DNA from 2 places in the Geodermatophilus sp. SYSU D00708 genome. Region 2 is predicted to be linked to the other one. Evidence: predicted binding sites of a transcription regulator. Region 2 holds the regulator's gene; the other holds the start of a gene.
What was found. Region 2 encodes LexA, which represses DNA repair genes until DNA is damaged. Its sites were predicted from a motif close to TCGAACANNTGTTCGA; they were not measured.
Positions count from the first base shown of each region.

Region 1: a site for LexA is predicted at 1,557-1,572, ahead of ACI79D_RS08505 (DUF222 domain-containing protein). Genes of this name have one in related genera too.

Region 1 is NZ_JBJGYS010000007.1:100,568-110,210, forward strand. It holds gene ACI79D_RS08500 (acyl-CoA dehydrogenase family protein) at 1-32, opposite strand, end outside; gene ACI79D_RS08505 (DUF222 domain-containing protein) at 309-1,382, opposite strand; gene ACI79D_RS08510 (SRPBCC family protein) at 1,960-2,346, opposite strand; gene ACI79D_RS08515 (competence/damage-inducible protein A) at 2,343-3,614, opposite strand; gene ACI79D_RS08520 (hypothetical protein) at 3,741-4,439, shown strand; gene ACI79D_RS08525 (protein kinase domain-containing protein) at 4,454-6,079, opposite strand; gene ACI79D_RS08530 (serine/threonine-protein kinase) at 6,156-7,808, opposite strand; gene efeB (iron uptake transporter deferrochelatase/peroxidase subunit) at 8,028-9,314, opposite strand; gene efeO (iron uptake system protein EfeO) at 9,393-9,643, opposite strand, start outside.
Region 2 is NZ_JBJGYS010000006.1:124,699-134,341, reverse strand. It holds gene hflX (GTPase HflX) at 1-601, shown strand, start outside; gene ACI79D_RS07715 (phosphatase PAP2 family protein) at 669-1,418, shown strand; gene ACI79D_RS07710 (hypothetical protein) at 1,486-2,439, shown strand; gene lexA (transcriptional repressor LexA) at 2,501-3,253, opposite strand; gene ACI79D_RS07700 (LysM peptidoglycan-binding domain-containing protein) at 3,775-4,104, shown strand; gene ACI79D_RS07695 (hypothetical protein) at 4,337-4,882, shown strand; gene nrdR (transcriptional regulator NrdR) at 5,268-5,825, shown strand; gene ACI79D_RS07685 (vitamin B12-dependent ribonucleotide reductase) at 5,917-8,781, shown strand; gene ACI79D_RS07680 (SpoIIE family protein phosphatase) at 9,074-9,643, shown strand, end outside.

The sequences.
Region 1 (9,643 bases), on a different contig from region 2:
GCCTGGTTCGTGACCTCGTGCGTGACGCCCATGGCGGCACGGTACGACCGTGCGGTTCCACGTGGAACGCGCTCGACGGGGCCGCTCGACCGCCGTCGCTGGAGCTCTCGAGGACGCCGCCGCCCGCGGTCACACGGCCGGGGGGCCACGCGGTACGGCCCGCGCGCCGACCCCTCCGACGCCACGTGGGTCGGAGGGGTCAGGTCGCGGCGTGCAGGAGCGGGCCCGGGGCGAGTCAGGCGGCCATGGGCAGCAGCGGACCAGGGCGGGGCCGACCGCGCGGGGCGGCGGGCCCGCCGCGTGGCGTGTCAGGCGGCGGCGGGAAGCAGCGGGCCGGTGTGGATCGGGGTGCCGTCGGGGCGCCAGGTGCGCCATCGGCCGTCGGGTTGTCGCTCGACGCGGAAGCCGTGGTGGACCTTGGTGTGGTGCCGCTCGCAGAGCAGCGCGGAGTTGTCCAGGCTGGTGTGGCCGCCGTTGATCCACTCCAGCACGTGGTGCACGTCGCACCACCAGGTCGGAGCGCCGCAGCCGGCGAACACGCAGCCGCCGTCGCGGACCTCCACCGCCCGTCGTAGGTGGGGCGGGACGAGGCGGAGGGTGCGGCCGTAGTCCAGCGGCCGCCCGTCGGGGCCGAGCACGATCCGGGTGAGCTGCCCGTCGCAGGCCAGCCACCGGGCCCGGGCCGCGGAGATCACCGCCCCCGAGCCGAGCGTGCCGGCACCGGGGGCGGTGGCCGGGTCCACCAGGTCCTCGATGCCGATCTGCACCAGCACCTGCGGCTTGTGCCCGCGCAGCTGCGGCAGGCCGCCGGCGGCCAGCTGGTTGTCGCACAGCTGCACCAGCGCGTCGGCCAGCTGCTGGCCGCGGGAGCGGTCGTCGCCCGCGCACCGGCCGGCCTGCACGACCGCTTCCAGCGCGGCGGCCAGCTTCTCCCCGCCGACCGCGTCGAGGTCGACCCGGCCGGTGATGCCGCCGTCGGCGTGGCGGGCGATGGCCAGCCGCCGACCCGCGGTCGGATCCGGCTCGGGCCCGTCGGGATCGAGGCGGGCCAGGTAGTGGTGCACCACCTGCCGCAGCTCGTCGTGTGGCCGCTGCGCGGCGACCTGCGCCAGCACGGCGTCCACCTCGGCCAGGTCGACGCCTTGGGCGGCGGCGCTGAGCCGGTCGTGCCGGGTGATCGGCTCGATGAGCGCGACCTGGCCCTCGGTCACCGCGCCGGCGGCGAACGCCGCGGCCACCGCCGGCAGAGACGCGCACGCCCGCCCGGCGCGGACCACCCGGCCGGCCTCGGCCGCCGACAGGTGCCCGTGCCCGCGCAGCCACGACGCCATGGACTTCAGCCCGTCGAACTCCGCCGCGCCGGTGCCCTCGCACTCGGCCACCGTGCGCGCCACCTCGGCGGCCAGCCGGTTCTGCGCGGCCAGCAGCCCACGGCAGCCGGACCAGCAGCGCCGGCCCGAACAACGGCGCCAGCTCCTCCCCGGACAGGGTGTCAAGGGCTGCGGTCAGCGCCCGCAGCACCTCCGGCAACTCGTCCACGACACCTCCCCAGCGGTTCGATCAAGCGTTCGTAGTCCACCGCCGCGAGGGTCCCGCCGCAGGTCGAATCCCCAGGTCATACGGCTGTCCACAGATCCACGGGCGTGGTTGACGGCCACGCTTCGGAGGAGTCGCGGCGGCGGAGTCCGGTGGCCTTCGGCACCGTCCTCGCCGTGTGGTCGCCGAACACGCACTACACCGCGGGTCCGGCGACCAGAGCGCGTGGTTCGTCGCCGTCAGGGCTGCCACGGCGCGTGGTTCGTCACCTTCGGAGCGGGCGCAGAGGACGGCGCTGGTTCGTCGCCGTCAGGGCGGCCACGGCGCGTGGTTCGTCGCCGCCGGGGCGGGCGCAGAGGACCGCGTGGAGGCCGGCGTCCACGCGGTGGCTCGGACGGCGGACGACGGGCCTGGACCCGTGCCTCAGTGGACCAGGCGGCCGATCGCCCACCGGGCCAACGGGGCGTACCCGAGCACCAGCGGCGCCGGGCCCGCCATCCGCAGCCCGGTCGTGCTGCCGCCGTCCGGACCTTCGGCCACCCAGTGCAGCAGGTGCAGCCGCACCGGGCCGAGCGCCACCGTCCAGGACCACCGGCGGGCCGGCTCGTCCACGGCATCCACCACGAAGGGCAGCGCCACCCCCAGCGGGCCGTGCACCCGGCCGTGCACACCGGCGACCAGCCGGGGAACGGGCAGCTCCACCCCGGTGACCTGCGGCGCCCACTCCGGCCACCGCGCCGGTACGGCGTAGCGCTCCCAGACCTCCGCCGGCGCCTCGGGCCCGGTCGCGTGCAGCGTCAGGACGCTCACGCCGGCGGGCCGCCGAGGAGCAGCTGGCGCAGCATGTGCATCGCCAGCGACACGGCCCGCTGCCGGACCGCCGAACGCGACCCCGGCAGCACCACCGACCGCGGCTGGTGCCCGTCCGGGCCGACGGCGCACAGGTGCACCGTGCCGACCGGCTTCTCCGGCGACCCGCCGCCGGGGCCGGCGATCCCGGTGATGCCGACGCCGACGTCGGCACCGAAGCGGGCCCGCGCCCCCTCCGCCAGCGCCGCCGCCACCTGGGTGCTCACCGCGCCGTGCTCGGCCAGCATCTCCGCCGGCACGCCGACCAGCTGCTCCTTGGCCGAGTTCGCGTACGAGGCCACCCCGCCGAGGACCCACGCCGACGACCCCGCCCGCTCGGTCAGCCGCGCCACGAGCAATCCGCTCGTGCAGGACTCCGCGGTGGCCACCGTCAGCCCGCGCGAGCCGAGCGCCTCGGCGACCAGGTCGTCGACGGTCGGGCCGGTGGAGAACAGCTGCCCGCCGTGTGCCTCGCGCAGGACGTCGACCAGCCGGTCGTACTCGGGCTGCGCCGAGGGCCCGAACCGGCTGACGATCTCCAGCTCGCCCTCCCGGAGGCAGGTGGTGATCTCCAGGCCGGGGAACTCGTGCTGCCGCAGCGTCGCCGCCAGCTGCGACTCCAGCGTCCCCCACAGCCGGACCGTCTCCTGCCGCAGCTCGACGCGGTCGGCCAGCGCCCGCTGCACCTGCGCGTCGGCCAGCGCGGCGGGCCACATGCCCTGCAGCTCCGACGGCGGGCCGGGCAGCACGACGACCACCGGCCCGGTGCGGCCCTCGGCCGGTGGGACGACGAGACCGGGTGCGGTCCCGACCGGCGGCAGCACGGTGGCGCCCGCGGGGACCAGCGCCTGCTTCCGGACGCCGGCCGCGGTCGCCTCGGCGTCGGCCCGCCAGCCGCGGCCCTCCATGAGCCCCTCGACGATCGCGCCGATCCGCCGCTCCAGCTCCGGGTCGACCGCGGACGGCCGGCCCTGCACCTCGCCCACGAGTTGCGCGGTCAGGTCGTCGGCCGTCGGCCCGAGGCCCCCGGTGGTGATGACGAGGTCCTCGCCGGCGAGGTACCGCAGCGCCCCGCGCAGGTCGTCGGGCCGGTCCCCCACCACGAGGACGGCACCGACGTCCACACCCAGGAGCCGCAACTGCTCGGCCAGCCACGGGCCATTCCGGTCGGTCACCCGCCCGGTGAGCACCTCGGTCCCGGTGACGACGATCCCCGCGCGCACGCCCACCCGGCCGACCCTAGTGAGGTCCGAGACCCGCCGCGTCGCTTGCGGGGAACACGCTGCTCACCCCGCTAGCGTGCCGGGGGACGGACCGGTCCGCTTCCGGACGCCGCGCGTGAGCGAGGAGGAACCGTGCACCAGCCGACCACCAGCCCCGAGCCCGCGATCCTGCCGGAGACGCCGGTCCGCGGCGTCGCCGAGGCGCCGGTGCCTCCCGGACCGCCGGTCCAGCCCACCGGCCCCGTGGACTTCGTCCCCGGGCCGCCCGGCGTCGGCGCCCCGCCGCTCCCCGGGGCCACGCCGCCCCCCGGGTTCGTGTCGCCACCCGGGGCCACGGCGCCCCCCGGGGTCGCGTCGCCACCCGGGGCCACGGCGCCGCGTCCCCGCAGGGGAGGCCGGCAGGGCGAACGGACTCGCACACGGCGCGACCCCCGCGAGGACCGCACCGCCCGCACCGCTCCCCGCCTGCCCCGCCAGCAGGCCGGGCTCGCCGGTGCCGGCCTCGCCGCCCTCTGCCTGCTCCTGCTCGAGGTCGGGCTGACGCTGGGCTTCGGCGACGGCCCGCTCTGGTCGACGGTCCCGCTGTGGTCGGCGTTCGCCACGCTGGGCGCCCTGCTCGGCCTGCTGCCGTTCGCCGGCCGCGTCGTCCCCGGCGCCCGGGTGCGCCCCGAGGGCGCGTGGCGGGTGGCCGCGGCCGGCCTGACCGGCCTGGCGGTCTTCTGGGTGCTCGTGGTCCTGCCGGAGGTGGCCGGCAACCGCGGCTTCGTCCTCACCGTCGCGCTGGCCGCGCTGGGCGCGGCGCTCTGGATCGCCCCGGCCCGCCGGCGCTGACCCCGGGGCACGGGTCAGTCGCGGCCGTTCCCCCGGCCGTTGCCGTTCCCGTTGCCCGCGTTGCCGTTGCCGTTACCCGAGTTGCCGTTGCCGTTGCCGTTGCCCGGGTTCCCGCCGGAGTCCGGCCCGTCGTCGGCGTCCCCTGAGCCGTCGGCGTCCCCTGAGCCGTCCGAGTCCCCCGAGTCGTCGGCTTCCCCGGAGTCGCCGGAGTCGCCGAAGTCCCCCGAGCCGTCGGCGTCGTCACCCGCGAGGTCGTCCGGCGCCGCCCCCGACGCCGAGTCCGCCCCCGAGCCCGACGCCGGCCCCGACGCGTCCGCGACCGGGTCGTCGACGACGTCCACGACGGGAGCGGCCGGCGCCGCCGGCGGGACCACCGTCTCCACCACCCGCTCCACCACGACCGGCGCCGGCGGCGTCACCGCCACGGTGAGCGTCACGAGGTCACCCGGCGCGAGCGCGCCGACCGGGCCGAGGCCGACCACCTGGCCGGCCGGGACGTCGCCGCGTTCCTGCGTCACCCGCTCCACCCGCAGGCCGAGCGCGGCCAGCGCGGCCTCCACCTCGTCGACGGGCCGGCCGAGGTGGTCGGCGGCGGCCACCAGCACCCCCGTGGACGCCGGGTCGGACGGGGCGGCCGGCGGCGCCGCGGTCCCCGCCACGGGCTCGTCGCCGGCGACCTGCAACGCGGCGATCCCGATGCCGGCACCGGCCAGCAGCGCGGCGACCGGCACCAGCAGCCGACGGCGGCGCGGCACGGGCGCGAGCCCGGTCAGCGACAGCGGCGCCGTCGGGGGCGGCGGGAGGGTCCGCCCGGCCCGGACGTCGGCGACGGCGTCCCGGACGGCGGCACCGTCGGGGAACCGGGCGGCCGGGTCCTTGACCAGCGCGGTGGCGACCAGGGTGCGCAACGGCCCGGGGACGTCGGCGGGCAGCGGCTCGGGCTCCTCGCGGATCTGCATGAGCGCGATCTGCACCGCGTTGTCCCCGTCGAACGGACGCCGACCGGCGAGGCACTCGTAGGCGATCACCCCGAGGGCGTAGACGTCGCTGGCCGGGGCCGCCCGCCCGCCGGCGGCCTGCTCCGGGGACAGGTAGTGCGCGGTGCCGACGACCTGGCCGGTCCGGGTGAGCGGCACGCTCGACGCCGACCAGGCGATGCCGAAGTCGGTGACCTTGACCCGGCCGTCCACCCCCAGCAGCAGGTTGCCGGGCTTGACGTCGCGGTGCACCACCCCCGCGGCGTGCGCCACCGCCAGCGCGGCCGCCACCTGCCCGACGACGTCCAGCGTGCGCTCGGCGTCGAGCCGGCCCTCCCGGGCGAGCAGGGCGGAGAGCGGCTCGCCCTCCACCAGCTCCATGACCAGGTAGGCGAGCGTCTCCCCCTCCGCCGACACCTCCTCGCCGTAGTCGTGCAGCGCGGCGATGCCCGGGTGTAGCAGCCGGGCGGTGTGGTGGGCCTCGGCGCGGAAGCGGGCGAGGAAGGTCGGGTCGCCGGTGTACTCGCTGCGCAGCACCTTCACCGCGACGGCCCGGTCGAGCAGCTGGTCGCGCGCCCGCCACACCTGCCCCATGCCGCCGGTGGCGAGCAGGGTCTGCAGCTCGTAGCGGTCGCCGAGCGTGCGCCCCTGCGGTCCCGTCACCCTGCCCCCCGACCTCGCCGGTTCTCAGCGGTCTGCCAGCGTGCCACCGCGCGCCGTGGCCGGCCTCCCGGAGCGGTCAGTCGTCGTCCTCGTCGTCCTCGTGAGGGGGCCAGGAGTCCTCCGACCGGGTGATCGTCGACGGTGTCGCGGACGACGACGGAGCCGTGGTGGTCGTGGGCGCGGTGGACGTGGTCGTCGGCGCGGTCGTCGTGGTGGGCGCCGACGTGGTGGGCGGGGCGGACGACGGCGCCGCGCTGCCCGGCTGCTGGGTCGTCTGCGGGGCCTCGGAGGCGCTCGGCGGGGCGGCCGGGGCGGCGTCCTCCTGCGGCGCCGGGGTGGCGGGGGTGCTCTCGCCCCCGGCGTGGCCGGTCTGCGGCGTGGACGCGCGCTGCGAGGTCCCGGGGCTGGGCGGCGCGACGGCGTAGCGGACGACCACCTCGTCGCCGGGCCGCAGCGACCCGCGGGGCGGCTCCAGCCCGGTGACCAGGCCGGGCACCGAGTCCGGGCTGACCTGCTGCTGCCGGGAGACCAGCAGACCCAGCGCGGACAGCGCGAGCGCCACCTCGTCGACCGGGCGGCCCACGTAGTCGGCCGAGTCGAGCGCGATCGTCGCGTCCTCGGTCTGCGCCGCCGGCCGCGGCGACGGGGACGGGTCGTTGTTCACGGCGACGAAGACGCCCGCGGCGACCCCCGCGCCGAGCAGCAGCGTCAGCAGCGGCACGAGCACCGCCGCCGCGCGGTGCCGGCGACGCACCGGCGGGCTGATCGTGTGCGGCGCGGGCGTGCTGTCGGTCCGCGGGCTCGGCAGCGACGGCGCGACGGCGGGCTGCTCCCCGCTGCCGGGCGGGGGTGGGGGGACGGCGACCGCGCGCGTGGCCGGCGGCTCGGCCTGCGGGCGCCCGGCCCGGATGTCGCCGATCGCCGCGACGAACGCCGCGCCGTCGGGCATCCGCACCGCGGGGTCCTTGCTCAGCGCCCGGCGGATCAGCGACCGGACCTCACCCGGCAGCTCGTCGGGCATCGGGCGGGGGTCCTCCCGGACCTGCTTGAGCGCGATCGTGACGGCGTTGTCGCCCTCGAAGGCCGGGTGCCCGCACAGGCACTCGTAGCCGACCAGGCCGAGGGCGTAGACGTCGCTGGCGGGGGTGGCGTGCTTGCCCTCGGCGACCTCGGGCGCGAGGTACTGCGGAGTGCCGATGACCTGGCCGGTGCGGGTGAGCGGCACGCTGTCGGCCGACCAGGCGATGCCGAAGTCGGTGATCTTCACGCTGCCGTCGACGCGGATCAGGATGTTGCCCGGCTTGACGTCCCGGTGGACCAGGCCGACGCGGTGCGCCTCCGCCAGCGCGGAGGCGGTCTGCTCGAGCAGGCAGAGCGTGGCCTCGGCGTCGAGCCGGCCCTCCCGGTGCAGCACCGCCGACAGCGGCTCGCCCTCGACCAGCTCCATGACCAGGTAGGACAGCGCCTCGCCGTCGGGGGTCTCGGTCTCGCCGTAGTCGAAGACGGCGGCGATGTTCGGGTGGCTGAGCGCGGCGGCGTGCTGCGCCTCGGCGCGGAAGCGGGCCCGGAACGTGGGATCGGCGGTGTACTCGCTGCGCAGCACCTTCACCGCGACGGGCCGGCCCAGCAGGTTGTCGACCCCGCGCCACACCTGTCCCATGCCGCCGGCGGCGATCAGGGCGGCGAGCTCGTAGCGGTCACCCAGGCTGCGCCGTCCCGGCTCCACCACGGTGGCTCACCCCTCGCTTGCGACCGGCCGCCCCGTCTCAGCCCCAGGGACTGCCGGTGCCCCTGGTCAGAAGATGTCCCGCCTCGCCTGCGACTACACATGCACGGGCTCGCCGGTCGCATCCCGGGCGTGTCGCAGTCCGGAGAACGCGTCCGGCTCCCCCGACGGGAACCGCCTCCATCATCCCAGGGCGGCGGCAGCGTGGGACGGGGTCGTTCGTCACCCCTCGAAGAGGGCGCGCCCCCACCAGTCGTCGTCCCCGCGGACCCCGGGCGGGCAGGCGAACACGGCCGAGGAGGTGTGGACGACGTACTCGTTGAGCTCGTCGTTCTGCAGGTTGCGCTGCACCTGGACGAACCCCGTCTCGGGGTTGCGCTGGAACGCGATGAAGAACAGCCCGGCGTCGAGGCGGCCCAGTTCGTCGGAGCCGTCGACGAAGCTGTAGCCGCGCCGCAGGATCGCCGTCCCCGCGTTGGTCGGGTGGGCGAGGAAGACGTGGCTGGTCTCGGGGATCGCGAACTCCCCGTCGACCTGCGCGGTGAAGTCGACCGGGTCGAACTCGCGCTGCTGCCCCAGCGGCGCCCCCTCACCCTTGGTCCGGCCGATGGTCTTCTCCTGGTCGTCGAGCGTCGAGCTGTCCCAGACCTCGATGTGCATCCGGATCCGCCGGGTGACCAGGTAGCTGCCGCCGGCCAGCCAGTCCGAGCCGCTGTCCCCGTCGGCCACCCACACGAACCGGTCGATCGCGGTGGCGTTCTCCGCCTTGAGGTTCGCGGTGCCGTCCTTGAACCCGAACAGGTTGCGCGGGGTGGCCTGGTCGGTCGTCGTGGACGACGTCCGGCCGAAGCCGAGCTGCGACCAGCGGACGCTGACCTTCCCCGCGCCGATGCGGATCAGGTTGCGGACGGCGTGCACCGCCACCTGCGGGTCGTTGGCGCAGGCCTGGATGCACAGGTCCCCGCCGCTGATCGCCGGGTCGAGCGACTCGTTGGCGAACGGGGGCAGCTCGGCGAGCGGCTCGGGACGGCGGGCGGCCAGCCCGAAGCGGTCGCGCCCGTCGGCGGTGGTGAACAGGGTCGGGCCGAAGCCGATGGTGAGCGTGAGCCGCGAGGCGGGCAGGCCCAGCGCCTCGCCGGTGTCGTCCGGCACGGCGTACTGGCCACCGCCCAGGGCGCCCTCGGGCCCGGCGTCCTGCCCGGCGGCCATCCGGCGGGCGGCCGCCGTCCAGGCCTGGAGGAGCGCGACGAGCTCCTCGCGGCTGTCGGCGGTGACGTCGAGCGCGACGAAGTGCAGCCGGTCCTGCGCCGGCGTGACGATGCCCGCCTGGTGGGCACCGGAGAACTCGACGACGTCGCTGACGTCCGTGCCGGGCGCGGACCCCGCCGTGGCCCGGCCGATCGCGCCGCCGGCGGCCCCGGCCGCGAGGACCCCCGCCGTGCCGGCCCCGAAGAGGCCGAACAGGCGTCGCCGGGACAGGCCCCGGGCAGGTGGGGTCGGTTCGCTCATGGCTGCCTCACTGCACTGGTCCGCGGCCGGGCACGACCGCGGACGACGATCAGCGGCCGGGGACGACCGCGCTGCTGGTCAGCGGTCGGCGACGACCGCGGCGACCTGGCTGACGGACTCGCTGAGCGCAGTGACGCTGTCGCTCAGGCCGCGCAGCTGCTCCTGCGTGAGCTGGTCGTAGAGGACCCAACCGTCGCCGGCCCGGTACTGTTCCAGCTCCGCCTCGGTGGCCGCGAACCGCTCGTCGATCTGGGCCACCAGGTCGGGGTCGGCCTCCTCGAGGTAGGGCCGGAGCGCCTGGACGGCGGCCTCGGAGCCCTCGAGGTTGG
Region 2 (9,643 bases):
CGGGGTGCTGGTGGAGAACGCCCTGTTCGCCACCCTGGACCCGACGGTCCGGCGGGCGCAGTCCCCGGACGGCCGGGAGTACACCCTCACCGACACCGTCGGCTTCGTGCGGCACCTGCCGCACCAGTTGGTCGACGCCTTCCGGTCCACGCTCGAGGAGGTGGCCGCCGCCGACCTGCTGCTGCACGTCGTCGACGGCTCCGACCCCGACCCGCTGGGCCAGATCGACGCCGTCCACGTCGTCCTCCAGGAGATCGACGCCTCGGCGGTGCCCGAGCTGATCGTCGTCAACAAGGTCGACGCGATGAGCGAGGAGGACATCCTCATGCTCCGCCGGGCGCTGCCCGGCGCGGTGTGGGTGTCCGCCCGCACCGGGCAGGGCGTCGAGCAGCTCCGTGACATCGTCGCCGCACGGCTGCCCCGCCCGGACGTCGACGTCGACGTGCTGGTGCCCTACGACCGCGGCGACCTGGTCGCGCGCGTGCACCGCGACGGCGAGGTGCTCCGGGAGGAGCACGAGGCCGGCGGGACCCGGCTGACCGCCCGGGTGGACGGCGCGCTCGCCGCCGCCCTGGAGGAGTTCGCCGCTCCGGTCGGCTGACCGGGGTGGCGCGCCCGTTCCGGTCAGCCGAGGTCACGATCGGGTCACGTCCCGGTACCGTGAGGACGTGACCAGCGGCGCGGTGCGGCGACGGCCGGGCGAGCGCCCAGCGGCCGGCGACGTCGCGACCGCGCCGCACGAGCGGGTCGTCTCCGCCGGCCGGCCGCCGTGGTGGCTGCTCGGCGCGGCCCTGCTCGTCACCGTGGCGGTCACCGCCGACCTGCTCAGCCGCGGCGTCCTCGAGCGGATGGACCTGCGGGTCTCCGAGGTGGTCAGTTCCTGGGACCTCAAGGACTCCGCGGCGTACTGGCCGGTCTGGGCGGTCACCCAGCTCGGCGGGCGCGGCTTCATCCTGATCGTCCTGGCGGTCCTGGTGAGCTACCTGCTCTGGTCGCGCCGGACGGTCGTGCCGCTGCTACGGGTCCTGGTCGCGCTGGCGCTGCTCACCGTGGTCGTCTACGGCTTCAAGTACGGGACGGGGCGCACCGCGCCGGCCTACCCGGGGTCGTTCTTCCACCGCGACGGCCAGTCCTATCCGTCGGGCCACGTGGCCAACGCGGTGCTGATGTGGGGCGTCGCCCGCTGGCAGGCGGTGGAGTTCCGTCTCTCGGCCGGCGTGCAGCGGACGTTCCGGCTGCTGAGCGTGGCCGGACCGGTCGCCACCGGCGTGGCCATGGTGTCCCTGGACTTCCACTGGGTCACCGACGCCGTGGTCGGAGCGTCGGTCGGCATCCTGCTGTTGGGCGTGGTTCACGCACTGGACGCAGTCGCGATGTCACGCTGGGTGGGTGCCCGAGCTGGCCACCCGTCCGCGTAGCGGCTCCGCGGTACGGCGTCTGGCAGCGGGGTCGGCCCTCGCACTGACGCTCGTGCAGGGTGCCGGCGTGCCCGCGTACGCCGAGGAGGCCGCGGGCCCGCGCACGCAGTGCCAGGTCACCGACCCGCGCCTGCCGGAGCTCTCCGGCCTGGCGGTGGTGGGGAACCGCATGCTGGCCATCGACGACGGCGGGGACCGGGTCGACGTGTACGTCCTGGACGCCACCTGCCTGGTGATCGACGTGCGCAGCGCGGCGGTGGACCCCTACGACCCCGAGGACCTCGCGGTGGCGGCCGATGGGACGGTGTGGCTGGCCGACACCGGGGACAACAACGGCACGCGGGAGACGGTGGCGCTCATCGCCCTTCGCCCGGACGACACCACCGAGGTCTACCGGCTGGCCTTCCCCGAGGGACGACGCGACGTGGAGGCGCTCCTGCTCGCCCCCGACGGCACGCCCTACCTGGTGTCCAAGGAGGTGCTCGGCGCGAGCAAGGTGTACCGCCCCGTGAGCGCCCTCGTGGACGCCGGCACGGTCGGCCTCACCGAGGTGGCCGGCGTCGAGTTCACGCTCACCGGCACTCCCGGTGGCCCCGTCGGGCGCGCCGGCCAGCTGATGGTCACCGGGGGAGCGGTCTCGCCCGACGGCCGCTTCGTCGCGCTGCGCACCTACACCGACGCCTACGTGTGGCCGTTGTCGGGATCCGACGTGGCCGGTGCGCTGGCCGCCGACCCGGTCCGGTTGCCCCTGCCCGAGTCGCCGCAGGGTGAGGCGATCAGCTTCACCGCCGACACGACCGGTCTGGTCGTGTCCAGCGAGGGGCTGCCGGCCGACGTCACGGTCGTCCCGTTGAGCGCGGTCCCCAGCCCGGCCGCGGCCTCCGGGTCGGCGGACGGCTCCGTGCCGGACCTGCTCAGCACCGACGACGGCGGCGCGACGGTCATCGCGGCCGGCGTGCTCGCTGCGGTCGTCGCCGCCGCGCTGGTGTGGATCGTCGGGAGGTTGCGCCGCCGCTCCTGAGTGTGCGGCGGGGCGTGTGCTGAGCGTGCGGCGGCGCTGAGCTGAGCGCGCGGGGCGCGCGTCAGACCCGGCGAAGCACCGTCACGACGCGGCCCAGGATGGTCGCCTCGTCACCGGGGATCGGCTCGTACGCGGGGTTGTGCGGCAGCAGCCACACGTGACCGTCGCGGCGCTTGTAGGTCTTGACCGTCGCCTCGCCGTCGATCATGGCCGCGACGATCTCGCCGTTCTCGGCGGTCGGCTGCTGGCGCACCACGACCCAGTCGCCGTCGCAGATGGCGGCCTCGACCATCGAGTCACCGGCCACCTTCAGCATGAACAGCGTGCCCTCGCCGACCAGTTCGCGGGGCAGGGGGAAGACGTCCTCGACGGCCTGCTCGGCGAGCACCGGGCCACCGGCGGCGATCCGGCCCACCAGGGGCACGTAGGTCGGGGCGGGACCCTCCTCGACGCCGGCGGGGGCGGCCGGGGCGACGAGCTCCGCGGGGGCGTCGCCGGGCAGGCGGACGTCGAGGGCCCGGGGCCGGTTCGGGTCGCGGCGCAGCCAGCCCTTCTTCTGCAGGACCGTCAGCTGGTGGGCCACCGAGGAGGCCGAGGACAGGCCGACGGCCTCACCGATCTCGCGCACCGAGGGCGGGTACCCGCGGCGGTCGATCGAGTCGCGGATGACCTCGAGGACGCGGCGCTGCCGCTGGGTCAGGCCGTCGCCGGCCTCACCCCGGTCGGGGAAGGTGCGCACGGCTGCCGTCTCGGTGGTCGCCGGCGTGCCGGCCGTCCTCCGGCGGCTCCCCGACGTCCCGCTCTTCTCCGCCACCGTCGCCTCCTCGTCGGCTGCTCACCGCAGCACGTCTCGTCCGTCGGGACCGACCGTAGCGTGCTCAGGGCCCTCGATCAAACACATGTTCGAAGTGCTCGGCGGGGCGGGATGGTGTTTGTCGGACCCGTCCGGTAGACATCGCACAGACGTTCGAATCGAACAGACGTTCGACGGTGCGGGGTCGGTCGGGAGGAGTGGTCGTGGCAGGCGTGCAGCAGGCGGTGCTGGACTTCGACGACGCGGTGCAGGTGCCCTGGCGGCCCCGGCTCCGGGCGGTGCCGGGCGGTGCCGGGAGCGAGCCGGGGCGCTCGCCGCGGCCCGCCGTGTCGCGGACGGTCCCGTCCCGGGTCGATGTCGGCCGGCCGGCGGTGCAGGCGCCGTCCCGGCCGGCGGTTCTTGAGGCTGCTCGTCCGGGTGTCGGGGCGGCCCGGCCGGTGCCCGTGCGGCCCCGGGTGGCGCGCCCGGTGCCGGCGCGTCCGGCGGGAGCGGCGGTGCCTGGTGCGCCGTCGGGTCGCCCGGTGCGCGGGGGGTGTGGCCGGGTCGGCGGTGCCGCCGGATCGCGGCTGCGGCTCACCCAGCGGGCCCGCCGGCTGTCGGTGGTCCTCGCTCTGGGTGCCGGCGTGGCGCTGGGGTCGTGGCTCGGTCCCCTGGTGGCCGGCGGTGACGGCGACCTGCGGTTGGCCGGAGAGCGCAGCGTCGTCGTGCAGGCCGGGGACAGCGTGTGGTCGATCGCCGCCGACTTCGCCGGGCCGGACGAGGACGTGCGCGCCGTGGTCGACGCCATCGAGCAGATCAACGACCTCGACGGCGCCCGGGTCGTCCCGGGCCAGGTCCTCCAGTTGCCCTGACGTCCAGGTCCTCCAGCTGCCCTGACGTCGCCGACGAACCGCGCCGCCGCCCGGGTGCGGTCCCGGCCGAGGCCAGACAGCGACAAGGCGGACCGGCCAGGTTCGTCAACCCTCCGTGCGGAGACGTTGACGCTCTGTGGTCATCGGGCCACCTAACGTCAGTGCCGTGTCGCGGACGTCCGGAGGCCGAGCAGCGGTCTTCACCCAACAGTCGCAGTCGGTCGAGGTGTCCGTGGACGGAGCCTGGTGGCCGGGGTCGATCCTCGGCTGGCGCCACGACGCGCAGGGCTCCTGTGAGGTCTGGGTCCGGGTGGCGGTCGCCGGCCGGAACCGCGAGATCTGGACCGCCCTGAGCGATCTGCGGCTGCCCGAGCCGCGTCCGGCGACCGCCGGCGCCGCCGCGGCGGTCCCCGGTGCGGGTGCCGGCGCGCCGGTACTCGACCTCGGGCGCGCCGCGGCCCGCGAGCGGCTGGTCGCCGGTGTGCTGGGCGCGCCGGCTCTGGCGCCGGCCGGGGGTGCCGGTCCGTCCCGGCGTCGGCACGGTGGGGACGTCACCGCGGAGATGCCGGCGGTCGGGAGCGCGTTCGCCGGCCGTCACCGGGCGCCCGCTGCGGTGGCCGGGAGGCACCGGGCGGCCGACGACGACACCCGCGTCGACCTCCAGGCGGTCGCCGTCCCGCCGCGCCCCGAGCTCGACTGCCTCACCCGGCCCCTGCGCCTGGGGGACCGTGTGCCGCGGCCGCGCAGCCCGCGTGCCGACGGCGTCGTCCGCGCCTGACCCGGTTCCGTCCCGTCGTCGCGGTCGTCTCACCGACACGCCATACACCCCTCCGGCGCCTCCGAGCGACCCCCGCGGGGCGTGTCGCGACGGATCGCCGTGGCGGGTGTGACGGCAGAGCGTCCCTGGTCACGGCCGTGTCTCGAGGGCGTGTCCCGGCTTGCAGATCTTGTGGGCCGCGGCCTAGGGTTCCCCTACATCTAGTAGTTGCACCGTTGTAAGCCCGTCCACAGGCCGGTCCTCAGGTTCTCCCCGTGGCGTCCACCGGATGTCCCCAGGAGGGTCCACAGCCGACCTCCCGGGCCCGGCGCTCCGGCCGCTCCGCGGCCGCCGCACCGGCCGGGCGGAGCGATCGACGGACCACCACGAGGGGAGGGGAGTCGCCTTGCGCTGCCCCTTCTGCCACAACCCCGACAGCCGGGTCATCGACTCGCGCGAGGCCGACGAGGGGGCGACCACCCGTCGCCGCCGGTCGTGCCCCGCGTGCGGACGGCGGTTCACCACGGTGGAGGAGGCCGTCCTCGCCGTGGTGAAGCGCAGCGGCGTCAGTGAGCCGTTCAACCGCACCAAGGTGGTCGCCGGCGTCCGCCGGGCCTGTCAGGGGCGGCCGGTCGACGAGGACCAGCTGCAGCAGCTCGCGCAGCAGGTGGAGGACGCCATTCGGGCGAGCGGGGCCGCGGAGGTCCCCAGCCACGAGGTCGGGCTGGCGATCCTGCGGCCGCTGCGCGAGCTGGACGAGGTCGCCTACCTGCGCTTCGCCAGCGTCTACCGCGCCTTCACCTCGCTCGAGGACTTCGAGAAGGAGATCACCGAGCTCCGGGCCCGGCACATCGCTGCCGGGACCCCGCCGCTCCCTGGCATGCAGGACACCCCGCCGGCGCCGCGCCGGCGGGGGAGTGGGCGGGGCCAGGCCGCCTCCGCCGGCAGTGCCGCCGGCACCTGAGAACTGTCAGCACCACCCGCTAGAACAGAGTGCGGCTCTCTTCCCCAGCCGCCTTCCCCACCAGCAGGACCCACAACAGAGGGAGAGCTCCGTGACCGAGACCGAGGATCGCTTGACCGGCCGCACGCGTCGCGCCGCCAAGGCGCCGACCCGGGGGAAGGGCCTCAAGGTCAAGCGTGTCTTCACCACCGCCGGGGTGCACCCGTACGACGAGGTGACCTGGGAGCGTCGTGACGTCGTCATGACGAACTGGCGGGACGGGTCGATCAACTTCGAGCAGCGCGGCGTGGAGTTCCCCGCCTCGTGGAGCATCAACGCCACCAACATCGTCACCACGAAGTACTTCCGTGGCGCCGTGGGCACCCCGCAGCGGGAGAGCAGCCTGCGTCAGCTGATCGACCGGGTCGTGCTCACCTACGGGCAGGCCGGCCGCGAGTACGGCTACTTCGCCACCGAGGGCGACGCGGAAATCTTCGAGCACGAGCTGACCTGGATGCTGCTGCACCAGTACTTCAGCTTCAACTCGCCCGTCTGGTTCAACGTCGGCACGAGCGCCCCGCAGCAGGTGAGCGCCTGCTTCATCCTCGCCGTCGACGACACGATGGACTCGATCCTGAACTGGTACCGGGAGGAGGGGCTCATCTTCAAGGGCGGCTCCGGCGCCGGCCTGAACCTGTCCCGGATCCGCTCGTCCAAGGAGCTGCTGTCCTCCGGCGGCACGGCCTCCGGCCCGGTGTCCTTCATGCGGGGTGCCGACGCCTCCGCGGGCACGATCAAGTCCGGTGGCGCCACCCGCCGCGCGGCGAAGATGGTCGTCCTCGACATCGACCACCCCGACATCGAGGAGTTCATCGAGACCAAGGCGCGCGAGGAGGACAAGATCCGCGCGCTGCGCGACGCCGGGTACGACATGGACCTCGGCGGCAAGGACATCACCAGCGTCCAGTACCAGAACGCCAACAACTCCGTCCGCGTCTCCGACGAGTTCATGCGGGCGGTCGAGGACGGCACCGAGTTCGGCCTGCGCGCCCGGCTCGACGGGGCGGTCATCGAGACCGTCGACGCCAAGTCGCTGTTCCGCAAGGTCACCCAGGCCGCCTGGGAGTGCGCCGACCCGGGCATCCAGTACGACGACACGATCAACGACTGGCACACCAACCCCGAGACCGGCCGGATCAACGCGTCCAACCCGTGCTCGGAGTACATGAGCCTGGACAACAGCTCGTGCAACCTCGCGTCGCTGAACCTCATGAAGTTCCTCAAGGACGACGGCACGTTCGACGCCAAGAACTTCGTCAAGGCCGTCGAGCTGGTCATCACCGCGATGGACATCTCGATCTGCTTCGCCGACTTCCCGACCGACCCGATCGGTGAGACCACCCGCGCCTACCGTCAGCTGGGCATCGGCTACGCCAACCTCGGCGCGCTGCTGATGGCGACCGGGCACGCCTACGACTCGCGCGGCGGCCAGACCCTCGCCGCGGCCATCACCTCGCTGATGACCGGCACTGCCTACCGCCGCTCGGCCGAGCTCGCCGGCATCGTCGGCGCGTACGAGGGCTACGCCCGCAACGCCGACGCCCACGCGCGGGTCATGCGCAAGCACGCCGCGGCCAACGACGCCATCCGTCCGGTGGGCGCCGACGACGCCGACGTGCTCAAGGCCGCCACGGCCCAGTGGCAGGAGTGCCTGGCGATCGGCGCGGACTTCGGCTGGCGCAACGCCCAGGCCTCCGTGCTGGCCCCCACCGGGACCATCGGCTTCATGATGGACTGCGACACGACCGGCATCGAGCCGGACTTCTCGCTGGTCAAGTACAAGAAGCTGGTCGGCGGCGGCTCCATGCAGATCGTCAACCAGACCGTGCCGCGGGCGCTGCGCAGCCTGGGCTACCAGGACGAGCAGATCGAGGCGATCGTCGAGTACATCGCCGAGCACGGCCACGTCGTCGACGCCCCGAGCCTGCGCCCGGAGCACTACGAGGTGTTCGACTGCGCGATGGGCGAGCGGGCCATCTCCCCGATGGGCCACGTCCGGATGATGGCCGCGGTGCAGCCGTTCATCTCCGGCGCCATCAGCAAGACGGTCAACATGCCGGAGACGGCGACCGTCGAGGACGTCGAGAACATCTACTTCCAGGGCTGGAAGCTCGGCCTCAAGGCGCTGGCGATCTACCGCGACAACTGCAAGGTCGGCCAGCCGCTCTCCGACGCCAAGGCCAAGAAGGCCGACGCGAAGGTGGAGACCGCGGCCGCCGCTCCCGCGGCGCTGTCGCACCCGGTGCGCAAGCGGCTGCCCAAGAAGCGGACCAGCATGACGACGTCGTTCAGCGTCGCCGGTGCCGAGGGCTACATGACCGCCGGGATGTACGAGGACGGCAGCCTCGGCGAGGTCTTCCTCAAGCTGGGCAAGCAGGGCTCGACCCTGGCCGGTGTCATGGACGCCTTCTCGATCGGCATCTCGATCGCGCTGCAGCACGGTGTGCCGCTGGAGACCTACATCCAGAAGTTCACCAACATGCGGTTCGAGCCCGCCGGCATGACCGACGACCCGGACATCCGGATCGCGCAGTCGGTGATGGACTACATCTTCCGTCGCCTGGCGCTGGACCACCTGCCGGTGGAGAAGCGCGCCAACCTCGGCATCTTCAGCGCCGAGGAGCGGGCCGCCCAGGTCTCCGGCTACGGCACCTCGGCCTCCACCGCCGAGGTCGTCGAGGAGGACGAGGTCGACCTGGAGGCGCTGCGCACCTCCGCGCCGGCCGAGGGCCCGGCCAAGCCCGAGCCGAAGGCGGACAAGCCGGTCAAGGAGGCGCACTCCTCGGCCGAGCTGCTCGAGCTGGTCACCGGGACGGCCACCGACGCGCCGCTGTGCATGACCTGCGGCACGAAGATGCGCCCGGCCGGCAGCTGCTACGTCTGCGAGGGCTGCGGCTCCACCAGCGGCTGCAGCTGATGGCGGGGCTCGCCGGGATGTCAGCGCGGATCTCGCCGGATGTCCCGGCGGGCTCGCCGGGATGTGAGCGCGCTCGGCACTGAGATCGGTTGTACCGACCTGTACCACCCCGTCGGCCCCGGCCGCCCAGTGCGGCCGGGGCCGACGTGTAGTGCCCCGACCGGAGTGAGCAGGGATCCGGTGTCCCTGCCTGCGCCGCGGTGACGTCCACGGCGACCGCGGCCGCTGCCTCCCCATCCCGGTCGGCACCCCGCCGATGGCAGCGGTGCCACGGGCGGGAGAAGGTGTAGGGGTGAGCGGGGAGGACAGCGGCGGGGCCGGCGGCGAGGAGGAGGCGCTGCGGCGGCAGGTGGGAGAGGCCGAGGCGGTGCGCGCGGCCTTCGAGGAGATGCCGCTGCTGCTGGTCGGTCTGGAAGGTCCGGAACACACCTTCGTGGCGGCGAACGCCGTCTATCGGGAGTTCGTCGGGAAGCCGGCGTTCATCGGCACCCCCATCCGCGAGGCGATGCCCGAGCTGGCCGGGCAGCAGGTCTTCGAGATGTTCGACCGGGTCTACGCCACCGGAGAGCCCCAGACCGCCCGGGAGTGGCGCGTCCAGGTCGACCGGGACGGGACCGGTGCGGTCGAGGAGTCGTACGCCGACTTCACCTGTGTCCCGCGCCGGGCGGTCGACGGCACGGTCATCGGGCTGCTCGCCTTCGCCACCGACGTCACCGAGCGCGTCCGCGAGCGCCAGGCGGCGCAGCGGCAGGTCGACGAGGCCGAGCGGCGCTATCGGGACGCCCGCGACGTCGTGACCGCGTTGCAGGAGGCGCTGCTGCCCACGGCGCTGCCGGTGCTCCCCGGCGCGCGGATCGCCGCT